DNA from 3 places in the Mesorhizobium sp. WSM4841 genome. Region 3 is predicted to be linked to each of the others. Evidence: predicted binding sites of a transcription regulator. Region 3 holds the regulator's gene; each other region holds the start of a gene.

Region 1 (4,169 bases), on a different contig from region 3:
GGGGATACTATGCAAAAGGTAGCACGAAATTTCTTCACGCTGGCCGTCGTCTACGCGCTGTTCGGGATGGCGCTCGGCCTTCAGATGGCGATCAGCAAAGACCATGCGCAGATGCCGACCCACGCCCACATCATGGTGGCCGGATGGCTGATGTCGGCGGTGTTCGCCTTCTTCTACCATCTGTTTCCGGCAGTCGCGGAAAAGAGGCTTGCCACCGCTCATTTCTGGTTGACGGCAATCAGTGGCATCGGCCTGTTGATCGGCCTCTACATCATGCTTGGCGGCAACCCGGCGATCGAGCCGCTTGTGGCAACGTCCTCGATGGGTTTTTACGCGGGATTGCTGCTGTTCGCCTACATCGCGCTGCCGGTGGTGTGGAAAGTTGAGCGGCTTCCCGAGACCCAAAAGGCCTGAGTCCCAAAGGCTCTGAGCATTGTGCTGTTACGGCACAGGCGGGCGACGCTTGTTCAAAAAATATCCGCGCCGTTAAGGCTTCATTAAGCTTTACAGGCGTTTACTATGTGCATCCAGTGATCTGGATTCTTACCGAGTGGTTGGAGCCACTTTGTTTGACGCCTCCCTGTTAAACTCCTGAGAGCCGCCTTATCCGCGGCTCTTTTTTTGTCCGCGATCCGGATTGCCCCGGTGCCTGCGCCGCCGTTAACCGTTTGTTAAACATGTGCTTGCCTTCGCCGGCGGCGAAGCGCATTTTCAAGCCTCGGTCATATAGGGTGCAGGGCGTGACGGCGATGACGCCGATTCGGCCGGCTGTAAGGCAAGTGCAGGGCGTATCGATGAACGATCCTTCGAAGGGAAGCGCGAAAACCATCAAGCTGGCGGAGCGCCGGGTTTTCTCCCAATCCTTCAAGCCGCTCTACCAGGAAGGGATGGGCCTGGTCGAGCAGGCGGCCGAATATCTGGACGGCAAGGGCCGGGCGGAGGCGAAGAAACTGTCCAGGCTGGCGGCGACGCTCTATGCGGCCGAATCGATGCGACTGACCACGAGGCTGATGCAGGTCGCCTCTTGGCTGCTATTGCAGCGCGCGGCGAATTCCGGCGAGATGACCCGCGATCAGGTTGCTTCCGAAAAATCCAAGGTGCGCCTCGACACCGCTTCCGCCAACAACGATGCCGCAGGCTGGGTCGAACTGCCCAAGGATTTTCTTGACCTCATCGACCGCTCGCTGCGCCTGCAGGCGCTGGTGCGTCGCATGGACGAGGAGATCTACGGCGGCGCCGTGGCCGACGTGTCGCCATCCGGCCGCCGCGTCAATCCGGTTTCCGATCAGATCACGTTGCTGAACACGGCTTTCGCCCGCGGCTGAGAGACCGTTTGGAAACTCTACTCTGGCGGCATCTGATGGCGTTTTCTGCGCTTATCTACAGCGCCGCGCGTCCTCTTGGACGCGCAAAGGACGCTGTAGCACTTTGATTTTTGCGCATGATCCTTTCCGAAAATCGGTTCCGATTTTCGGGGTCATGCGTGGGCTCATGGACCCAAATGTCCGCTCCGCTCCGTTCTCGAAACCACCACCATATGACTCGCCGGAGCGACTTTCGAAACAGTCTCTTTGGCTCATCCTGCAAGCAGCGGAGCCTGTTTCTGGTTTGTTCACATTTCGCTGGCATCGCTGTCCGCCAAGGGTAGACTTGGCGGATGGGGGAAACGATTCGCATTATCGGCATCGATCCGGGGCTGAGGCGCACCGGCTGGGGCATCGTCGAGAGCCTCGGCAATTCGCTGCGCTTCGTCGCCTCCGGAACCGTCCGTTCCGACGACAAGGCGGCGCTGGCGACACGGCTTTGCCAGTTGCATGACGGGCTTGCCGAGATCCTGCATACCGCCATGCCGCACGAGGCGGCGGTCGAGCAGACCTTCGTCAACAAGGATGCGGCGGCGACGCTGAAGCTTGGCCAGGCGCGCGGCATCGCCATGCTGGTGCCGGCGCTGGCCGGTCTGGTCGTTGCCGAATATGCGCCCAACGCCGTCAAGAAGGCGGTGATCGGCGTCGGCCATGGCGACAAGAAGCAGATCCACATGATGGTCAAGGTGCTGATGCCGAAGGCGACGTTCGACACCGACGATGCCGCCGACGCGCTGGCCATTGCCATCTGCCACGCGCATCACCGGCAGAGTGTTGTCTACAGGATGGCGGCGCTGGCATGAGGGACCACACATGATCGGCAAGCTCAAAGGCACGCTGGACGAGGTCGACGAGGATTTCTGCATCGTCGATGTGCACGGCGTCGGCTATGTCGCCCACTGCTCGGCGCGCACGCTTGCCGCTTTGCCGGCACCCGGCGAGGCGGTGGTGCTGTTCATCGAGACCTATGTGCGCGAGGATATGCTGCGGCTCTACGGTTTCCAGTCGGTGCTGGAGCGCGAGTGGTTCCGGCTGTTGATGAGCAATGTGCAGGGCGTCGGCGCCAAGGTGGCACTGGCCATTCTGTCGACGCTGGCGCCGGCCGATCTCGCCAATGCCATCGCGCTACGTGATATTGCCATGGTCAGCCGCGCGCCCGGCGTCGGCAAAAAGGTGGCTGAGCGCATCGTCACCGAACTGAAGAACAAGGCGCCAGCCTATGCGGGCACTGCCTCCGGCACCATCGGCCTGAAGCAGGAACTCGGCGATGGCGTCGCGCCGGCGCCGATCACCGACGCCGTCTCGGCGCTGGTCAATCTCGGCTATTCGCGCGATACCGCCGCCAATGCGGTGGCGGCGGCGCTGAAGAGCGCCGGCGAGGATGCGGATGCTTCGAAGCTGATCCGCTTCGGGCTGAAGGAGCTGGCGCGGTGAGTCTGCGCTTGTCCCGTTCCCTGCCCTGTGCAAGGAAGGCCGCATGAGCCTTTCGCCACGCCTCATTGCTCCCGACAAGCGCGGCGAGGATGCCGAGCAGACCTTGCGGCCGCAGACGCTCGGCGACTTCGTCGGCCAAGCGGCGGTGCGGGCCAATCTCAAAGTGTTCATCGAGGCTGCCAAGGGCCGCAGCGAGGCGCTTGACCACGTGCTGTTCGTCGGGCCGCCCGGCCTCGGCAAGACGACGCTGGCGCAGATCATGGCGCGTGAGCTCGGTGTCAATTTCCGCTCGACCTCCGGTCCGGTCATCGCCAAGGCCGGCGATCTCGCAGCTCTGCTCACCAATCTCGAAGACCGCGACGTGCTGTTCATCGACGAGATCCACCGGCTCAACCCGGCGGTCGAGGAAATTCTCTATCCGGCGATGGAGGATTTCCAGCTCGACCTGATCATCGGCGAAGGGCCGGCGGCGCGCTCGGTCAAGATCGATCTTGCCCGCTTCACCCTCGTCGCCGCTACCACCCGGCTCGGCCTTTTGACCAATCCGCTGCGCGACCGCTTCGGCATTCCAGTCCGCCTCAATTTCTACTCCGTCGAGGAACTGGAGCAGATCGTGCGGCGCGGCGCCCGCATCCTTGCGATGCCGCTCGGCGACGATGGCGCGCTGGAGATCGCGCGACGCGCGCGTGGGACACCGCGCATCGCCGGCCGCCTTTTGCGCCGCGTGCGTGATTTTGCATCAGTCGCCGGCGACGGTCATGTCGATCGCCAGATCGCCGACGAGGCGCTGACGCGGCTCGAGGTCGACGCGCTCGGCCTCGACGCGCTCGACCGCCGCTATCTCTCGATGATCGCGCGGAATTTTGGCGGCGGGCCGGTCGGCATCGAGACCATTGCGGCAGGGCTTTCCGAGCCGCGCGACGCCATCGAGGACATCATAGAGCCCTATCTGATCCAGCAGGGTTTTATTCAGCGCACGCCGCGCGGCCGCGTGCTGACCGCCAATGCCTGGCGGCATCTCGGACTCGACGCGCCGAAGGATCTGGCGCAGCAGCAGATCAGCCTGTTCCAGGAGGAATGACGAAGTCTGCAGGCGCCTCTCAGTCCCGCGAATGCTTCTGTGTCTTCGTCGGATCCAAGGTGATGATTGACAAGGATTATAATCCTCATCATGCTGCTCATTTCTTAACCATAGAAGTTCAGTCAAATTTCGATTTGACTTTTTTCAAATAGTATAGCGTTATTTCAGGCACCGCGTAATATGCGACATTAAGCGCTCACGCATAACTATATGCATTGAAGTCCTGGCCTTCTACGCCGCTGACAGCGGCGAAGAAGTATATTGTCAATTGTTCAATATGGCAGGGGGAA
Region 2 (4,169 bases), on a different contig from region 3:
CACCATGCGCCGGGAAAGGGCGACAGGCCGCGAATATGATCGTGGACTTCGCCAGCAGGCCGCGTCCAGTCCACGCGCGTCTCCGCTTTATCGATCTTTTTGGCGTAGGTCACCCCCTCCGTCGCCTGTGCGGTAAATGTCAGGGCATCCCGTTCCATTCGTGCCAGCGCTTCCGCCATCAGCGCGGCACCAACGTGCATCAACCGATCGTGCAGTTCGCCGGCCGTCATATCGGGGCCGATGGCGCATTTTTCGACCATCGCCACCGGGCCGGTGTCCAGGCCCTCTTCCATCCGCATCACCATCATGCCTGTCTCAATATCGCCGGCCATGATGGCGCGCTGGATAGGGGCGGCGCCGCGCCAGCGTGGCAACAGCGACGCGTGACCATTGAGGCAGCCGAGCCGCGGCGCCTCGAGAATCGGTTTAGGCAACAGCAATCCATAGGCGACGACGACGGCGACATCGGCCCGCAAGGCGCGGAACGCCTGCTGCTCGCCTTCGCTTTTCAGCGACACCGGCGTCCGCACCTCGAGGCCCAGCCGCTCCGCCTCGCGCTGCACCGGCGACCGCGTCAGTTCCAGCCCACGGCGACCGGCGGCGCGCGGTGGCTGGGTGTAGACGGCTTCTATCTCATGCCCGGCATCTGCGATCGCCCGCAGCGTCGGCACGGAGAATTCGGGCGTACCCATGAAGATGACGCGCAGGGGCATTTTTGTTCCGGGTCCGGTCTAGGTCTGGCCGCTAAGTCGGCTCAGTCGAAGTCGCGAACTTTGCGGGTCGGCGACCGAAGTCGCGTTTCCTTTCTGCTTCGATTTCGTTCATGAGCTTGGCGAATTCATCGCCAATTGCGTTTTCAGCAGCGAAAGTCGCGCGAATAGCGTCCCATGCCGAACGACCCGGCTCCAGCCTGGCTTGCCTTTCGGCGACCATGCCTTCGCGCAGAAGAGCGATCGCCTTGCCCGAGACGCTCTGGCCGCTCTTACGCGTCGCCTGCTCGATTTCCCGCTTCAAGGGTTCGGGAATATTTCTGATCAGCATGTCGCTCATCGGCGTCTCCATTTCCTGATCTGGAACAGGGCAGAGGGGCGCTGTCCCGCCAATATCTTCGAAAGGTTCAGCATCAAACTGCGCGAGTATCGCCCTATCCCACCAACTTGCCCGGCGTCTTGTCCCTCGCGAGCTTCTTGAACTTCTTCACCACCATGTCGCGCTTCAGCTTCGAGATGTGGTCGATGAACAGAACGCCGTTGAGATGGTCGATTTCGTGCTGCAGGCAAGTCGCCATCAACCCTTCGGCCTCGATCTCCTGCAGCTTGCCGTCGCGATCGAGATATTTCACCCGCACAGCGGCGGGGCGCTCGACCTCGGCATAGTAATCCGGGATCGACAGGCAACCTTCCTCGTAGACAGAGCGCTGATCGGCGCTCTCAAGAATCTCGGGATTGATGAAGACATGCGGCGCCGGCGGCTCGTCTTCCTTGGCGAGGTCGATCACCAGCATGCGCAGCGGCTCGCCGACCTGGATCGCCGCCAGACCGATGCCCGGCGCATCATACATGGTGTCCAGCATATCGTCGGCCAGTTTGCGCAAAGCGGCGTCGACGCGCTCGACCGGTTTCGAAACCTGGCGCAGGACGGGATCGGGAAGGATGATGAGCGGCTTGATCGACATGGCGTCTCACCTAAGACCTCGCACGAAAAGCGTCAACCTGGGCATTTGCAGCGCCGTTCACGTTTTGATCTGTGCCGTCAGGCCGAATCATCTATGCTGCCCCATATGAATGACCTGACCACCATCCTGTCCGAACCAATCGCCCGGCTCGGCGCCACCACGATCACGCTCGGTCACGCACTGGCATTCGGCGCGATCCTGTTTCTGGGCCTGTTCGTGGCGCTCGTCGTCGCGCTCTGGCGCTCGGCCAAGGCGCGTGCGGTGGCTGCCGCCGAAGCCGCCGACCACGCCCGTGACGCGGAGGCGCGGATGGCCGGCATTTTGCAAAGCCAGGCCGAGATGCAGGGCCGCATCGGCGCGATCGCCGAAGTGTTCGGGGCGCGGCAGGCCGAACTCACACAATCGATCGGTCAACGCCTCGACGCGATGACCGGCCGTCTCGGCCAGACCATGACCGAGCAGACGAAATCGACGCATGAGAGCCTCGCCAGACTGCAGGAGCGGCTGGCGGTCATCGATACGGCGCAGGGCAACATCCAGTCGCTCGCCGGCCAGGTCGTTCAGCTTCAGGCGATCCTCTCCAACAAGCAGACGCGCGGCGCCTTCGGCCAGTCTCGCATGGAGGCTATCGTCGCCGACGGCCTGCCGCACGGTGCCTACGAATTCCAGGCGACCTTGTCGAACGGCAGCCGGCCCGACTGCCTGGTGAAGATGCCGAATGGCGCGCCCGCACTTGCCATCGACGCCAAGTTTCCGCTGGAAGCCTGGAACGCCATCCGTGCCGCCGAAGGCGTCGATTTGCAGAAGGTCGCAGCCCAAGCGTTTCGGCGCGACATCGAGGTGCACGTCCGCGATATTTCAGAAAAATACCTGATCCAGGGCGAGACGCAGGACACCGCCTTCATGTTCGTGCCGTCGGAATCGGTGTTCGCGGAGATCCACGAGAATTTCGAGGGGATTGTCCACAAGGCGCACCGTGCCCGAATCGTCATCGTCTCGCCGTCGCTGCTGATGCTGTCGATCCAGGTCATCCAGGCGATCCTCAAGGACGCCCGCATGCGCGAACAGGCGCATCTGATCCAGGGCGAAGTCATCCGGCTGATGGAGGATGTCTCGCGCCTCGACGAACGGGTGCGCAAGCTGCAGAGCCATTTCGGCCAGTCGGCCAAGGATATCGACGATATCCTCGTCTCGACGTCGAAGGTGACCAAGCGCGGCCAGAAGATCGAGGCACTGGAGTTCGGCGCGCAGCCGACGGAGGGCGACGCCGGATCGGGGGCCAGCGCGAAGGCCGAAGCGGGTGCGCGCGTCGCCGACTCCAAGACCGGTCAGCTGAGACTAAGGGTCGTCGAAGGCGACGACTGAGAGGCTATTGCTCCTCGACGGTCGTCATGCCTTCGAACTCCGGCAGCCAGTGCAGCGCCGAGCGGTGCCATATCTGTTTTCTCGGGATCAGTTGTTCGCGCTGCCGCGCCGTGCCGACTCTGATGCCGTAGACTTTCGGCCCGTCGCCGACCGACGTGGCATAGAGGTGCGAACCGCACTCGCCGCAAAAGGCCTGGGCGCGCCTGGCGCCGCTCGATGCGATCTTGATGTAGATCTTCGGCGTGCCCTTGGTGATCCGGTAGTGGTCCTCCGGCGCCGGCACGGTCACGCGGAAGGCCGTGCCCGTCAGCTGCTGACAATCGATGCAGTGGCAAATACTGGTCTTTTCCGGATCGACCTCCGCTTCGTAGGTGATAGCGCCGCAATGGCACCCGCCGTCGATTTTCATCTTCGCTCCTCCCTTCGGCTGCGCCTCGACGCGTTCGAGCTTAACGGCGCAGCCGCCGCAGTTCCACAGGCATTCACAACGCGCGAAGCATCCGGCGGTTCAAGACTGCTGCGCCGACGCCTGTTCGATGACCTCTTCCGTCCAGACCTTGAAGCCGGCCAGCGTGCCCGGCCCGAAAATATGGGTCAGCGGCACATCGGCTGCGTCGCGGCCGGAGGCGATCAGGATACGGCCGATGCGCGGCGCATTGTTGCGCGGATCGAAGGCATGCCAGCGGCCGCCGAGATAGACCTCCATCCAGGCGGCGAAATCCATGTCCGACCACGGTTTCGGCAGGCCGATGTCGCTGATGTAGCCGGTGCAGTAGCGCGTCGGGATGTTCAAGGCGCGACAGAAGGCGACGGCGAGATGGGCGAAGTCGCGACAGACGCCGCTTTTCTCACGATAGGCCTCTGCCGCGGTGCGCGTCGGCCGCGCATTGCCGTAATTGAAGATAATGTGGTTGTGGACGAAATCGCAGACCGCCTGCACGCGTGGAATGCCGAGCGGTGTGTGGCCGAACAGCCGCCACGCCTCGCTCGCCAGCACGTCGCTCTCGCAATAGCGGCTGGGCAGCAGGAACAGCAATGTCTCCGACGGCAGGTCGCGCACCTCGTGCTGCCACGCCACCAGATCGCCGATCTCGAAGGTTCCGGGATCGCGGATCACCGCGTCCGTGCC
Region 3 (4,169 bases):
GTCCGCCATGGACGGCTATGCCGTGCGGGCCGAGGATGTCGCATCCGTGCCCGCAAGACTTTCGGTGATCGGCATGGCGCCGGCCGGACGCGGCTTTGCCGGAACAGTCGGCCCGGCGCAGGCCGTGCGCATCTTCACCGGCGCGCCGCTTCCTGCAGGCGCGGACACCATCGTCATCCAGGAGAATGTCCGCGACCTCGGCGGCGGCAGCATCGAAGTGACCGCGTCGACGGTTGAAGGCCGCAACATCCGCCGCCTCGGGCTCGATTTCTCGAAGGGCGACGTCCTGCTGGAGAAAGGCCGCCCGCTTGATCCGGCGGCATTGTCGCTGGCGGCGTCGGCCAACCACCCGCAGGTCAGCGTGGTGAAACGGCCGTTGGTCGCCATCATCGCCACCGGCGACGAATTGCTGCCGCCGGGCAGCGACCTTGGCCCCGACCAGATCATCTCGTCCAATGCCTATGGCGTCGCCGCCGCGGCCCGCTCGGTCGGCGCCAGCGCGCTCGATCTCGGCATCGCCCCCGACCGCAAGGAGGCGATCGCCACGCTGGTGAAACAAGCGGTCGACGCAGGCGCCGACGTCATCGTCACGCTGGGCGGCGCCTCGGTCGGCGACCATGACCTGGTCCATGACGTGCTGACCGGTGAAGGCATGACGCTCGATTTCTGGAAAATCGCCATGCGGCCCGGCAAGCCGCTGATGTTCGGGCGGCTGGGTGACATCCGCTGCATCGGCCTGCCTGGCAATCCGGTGGCGAGCCTGGTCTGCACGCAGCTCTTTCTGACGCCGCTGCTTGCGCGGCTCGGCGGCCGCGCCTTCCGGCAGGACATGCGTCAGGCGCGGCTCGGCGCCGCCATGCCGGCCAACGATCTCAGGCAGGACTATGTACGCGCCGTGGTTAGCGAAGAAGCCGGCACGCTGCTGGCGACCCCGTTCGGCATCCAGGATTCCTCGATGCTCAAAATGCTGGCCGACGCCAACGGGCTGATCGTGCGCGAGCCGTTCGCTCCCCCAGCCGCGACGGGCGCCGCGTGCAGCGTGCTGATGCTACGCTGAACAAAACGTCAACACATTCATTAAATTTTAAACGGTTGCGGAACACAACTGGAACAGATAGTGTTTGTTCTGGGTTTGTTTTTCTGATTCTGTTGGGGGTCGCGATGCTGACACGCAAACAACATGAACTGCTGATGTTCATCCACGAGCGGCTGAAGGAAAGCGGCATTCCGCCCTCGTTCGACGAGATGAAGGAAGCGCTCGACCTCGCCTCGAAGTCGGGGATCCATCGGCTGATCACTGCACTGGAGGAGCGCGGTTTCATTCGCCGCCTGCCCAACCGCGCCCGCGCGCTGGAGGTGCTGCGCCTGCCCGATTCGATCGCGCCCGGCCTCAATGCGGCGCGCAAATTCTCGCCAAGCGTCATTCAGGGCAGCCTTGGGCAGGGCAGCCTCGGACGACAGATCAAGCCGGCGCCTTCGCGCATGCCCGCAGCCGGCAATGACGACGACGTCGTTGCCACCATCTCCATACCGGTGATGGGCCGCATCGCTGCCGGTGTGCCGATCGACGCCATCCAGCACCAGACGCATTCGATTTCGGTACCACCGGACATGATCACCGGCGGCACGCACTACGCGCTGGAGGTCAAGGGTGACTCGATGATCGAGGCCGGCATTTTCGACGGCGACACGGTCATCATCCGCAACGCCGACACCGCCCAGCCTGGCGAGATCATCGTCGCCTTGGTCGACGACGAGGAAGCGACGCTGAAGCGGTTCCGCCGCAAAGGTGCCTCGATCGCACTGGAAGCCGCCAATCCGGCCTATGAGACGCGCATCTTCGGGCCGGACAGGGTCAAGGTGCAAGGCAAGCTCGTCGGACTGATCCGGCGTTACTGAACGGCAGGCTTTTTGGGTTTCTCGGCCCTGCGGTATGGCGGCAGGCCCCTCGCCTCGCGCGAAAATCTCCGCTGCTCATGCCAAGGCCTATAGGGCTGTCTGACGGCAAAACGGATTTCTGCGCGCGTCGTCGCAGATAGCGGATCGAAAAAGACGGCGGCACTGCCCATGCGAGCGAGCTGCCGTTTGGTGACGACGAGAACCAGCGGATTGCGGCAGGGATTATAATAGGCTGTGGCATCATCGATGACGATCAAATCCGCAAAGGCACAGGCTGGCCGTGCGGTTTTGCGGTCGTCGGCGAGCGCGATGATCGCGCCGGACTGGTGCCGGGCGAGGCACAGGCCGGCAGTGCAGTAGAAGGGCGCTCCCGGCGGCAGGTCGGCCGGGTCGACGATGTCGAACCGCACGTCTCCTTTTTCGAATGTCTCCGGCTCGACAATGGTCGCTGAAACCAGCGCATGTTTCCAGTTGTCGGTGGTGAATTCGTTCGAGTGCACCCGGTTGACGGCAAGTTCGCCGCCGCCGATCGGCAGCGCCACCAGATGCGCATCTTCCGAAATCAGCACGTCGGGGGTGCGCGTCTCGGAAATCGTCAGCAGGCCGGCGAGCGCAAAGGGAAGTGCCGCAAGCCGCAACCATGTCGTTGCCATCGTGGCGATGACCAGGGCGGCCGTCACCAGCAGAACCGACTGCAACGAGATCAGCCCGACGGCATCGACCGGCGACCGCTCGGAGATCCATCCCGATATTGCAATCATGGCCGTCAGCCCCTTGCCCATCATGTATAGGAAAGGGCCGTCGAAGCCGAACGGCATTGCCAAGGCGCTGACGACGGCCAGGAACATCACGACCGTGACGATCGGCATGACGGCCAGATTGGCGAACAGGCTGAGCGGCGAGACGCGCTGGAAGTGCCAGATGGCGAAGAGTGCGGTGGCGCTGCCGGCAATGATGGAGGTCATTGCGATGGTACCTGTCCCAGCGGCAAGTTTTCGCGTGACGAAAGCGATCGTTGACCGTCGCTGTGGCGGCGCGGTGGCCTTGTCGGCACGATAGTCGGACCAGCCGGCATAGGCGCCCACGAGAGCAGCGGTCGCGGCGAAGGACATCTGGAAGCTTGGGCCGACCACCTCGTGCGGCGACACGACGATGACGGCGATGGCCGAAATCGCCAGATTGCGCATGGTGAGTGCCGCCCGGTCGAACAGCACGGCGACAAGCATTACCGCCAGCATGATAAAGCTGCGTTCAGCCGCGACCACGATACCGGAAAAAATCAGATAGGCAGCGATGGAAACGAGTGCGGCAGCAGCCGCATATTTTTTGACCGGCCGGCGCGACGAAAAATCGGGAACCAGCGCAAAGGCGCCGCGCAGCAATCCCATGATGGTGCCGGCGACAAGCGCCATGTGCAGGCCGGAAATCGAGATGATGTGGTAGATGCCGGTGCGCCGCATCGATTCGTTTATCTCTTCGGGAATGCCGGCACGCACGCCGACGATCAGCGCGGCGGCAATCTCCCCCTCGGCGCCACCGATGCTGTCCCTGATATGGTCGGCGATGGTTTCACGCGCCTTTTCGATCGAGGAAGAAATGCGCGCGGCGAACGGTGCATCTTCGGAAACGACGATCTTCGGATTGCCGAGGAAAAAGCCACTGGCACCGATACCGGCGAAATAGCTGTCGAAGGAGAAGTCATAACTGTCCGGCCTAACCGGGCCAGTCGGAGGCAGAAGCCTCACATAGCCGGTTGCCACCGAGCCTGCGGTCATCTCAGCGGGAATTTTGCGTGCCGAAACCCTGACACGTTCCGGCGCATAACGCAGTGTCGGCCGGGCGGTCGACATCACGTCGATGGTCAGCCTGATCCGGCCGTTCGCCATCTGATCGAGCCTAACGACACGGCCGGTGAGCTGGGTCTGGATTTCCGAGCCGAGCATCTGCGTTCCCACGCGCCAGGTTTCAACCTTGGCGGCGAGTAGCCCGAGTGCGCACAGCAACGCTGCCATGAAGCACAGATGCGTTTTGCGCCATGAGCGTGTCACTGCCGCACACAATGCCGTGAGGACCACGACGGCAATAGGCTGCGGAAAGTCCGGTTCGACGGCAAGCGAAAAATAGACGATCACCCCGCATGCCAGAAAAACCGGCACCAGCAGAAAGGCGACGCCGCGGTCTAGTTCCAGGCCGGCTGCCGAGGCCACGCTGTTGCGGATACCGGATGGTGAAAGATGGCTAAGCTGTCGGCGGAAACGAATGACAGGCCC

Evidence for each region. The regulator LexA, encoded in region 3, represses DNA repair genes until DNA is damaged. The targets are predictions, from matches to a motif close to TGTTCNNNNTGTGTTCNG.
Region 1: the regulator LexA is predicted to act here: its motif matches at 1,599-1,616, upstream of ruvC (crossover junction endodeoxyribonuclease RuvC).
Region 2: the regulator LexA is predicted to act here: its motif matches at 1,730-1,747, upstream of AC0L14_RS06435 (DNA recombination protein RmuC).

The regions. Positions count from the first base shown of each region.
Region 1 covers NZ_JBVVQC010000009.1:222,527-226,695, reverse strand. The annotation lists gene AC0L14_RS14080 (hypothetical protein) at 10-414, shown strand; gene rcdA (protease adaptor protein RcdA) at 795-1,325, shown strand; gene ruvC (crossover junction endodeoxyribonuclease RuvC) at 1,658-2,167, shown strand; gene ruvA (Holliday junction branch migration protein RuvA) at 2,178-2,798, shown strand; gene ruvB (Holliday junction branch migration DNA helicase RuvB) at 2,842-3,879, shown strand.
Region 2 covers NZ_JBVVQC010000004.1:172,290-176,458, reverse strand. The annotation lists gene fmt (methionyl-tRNA formyltransferase) at 1-713, opposite strand, end outside; gene AC0L14_RS06445 (plasmid stabilization protein) at 745-1,050, opposite strand; gene def (peptide deformylase) at 1,145-1,675, opposite strand; gene AC0L14_RS06435 (DNA recombination protein RmuC) at 1,781-3,040, shown strand; gene AC0L14_RS06430 (GFA family protein) at 3,045-3,449, opposite strand; gene AC0L14_RS06425 (transglutaminase-like domain-containing protein) at 3,549-4,169, opposite strand, start outside.
Region 3 covers NZ_JBVVQC010000005.1:137,005-141,173, forward strand. The annotation lists gene AC0L14_RS08030 (molybdopterin molybdotransferase MoeA) at 1-1,057, shown strand, start outside; gene lexA (transcriptional repressor LexA) at 1,162-1,899, shown strand; gene AC0L14_RS08040 (ComEC/Rec2 family competence protein) at 1,893-4,169, opposite strand, start outside.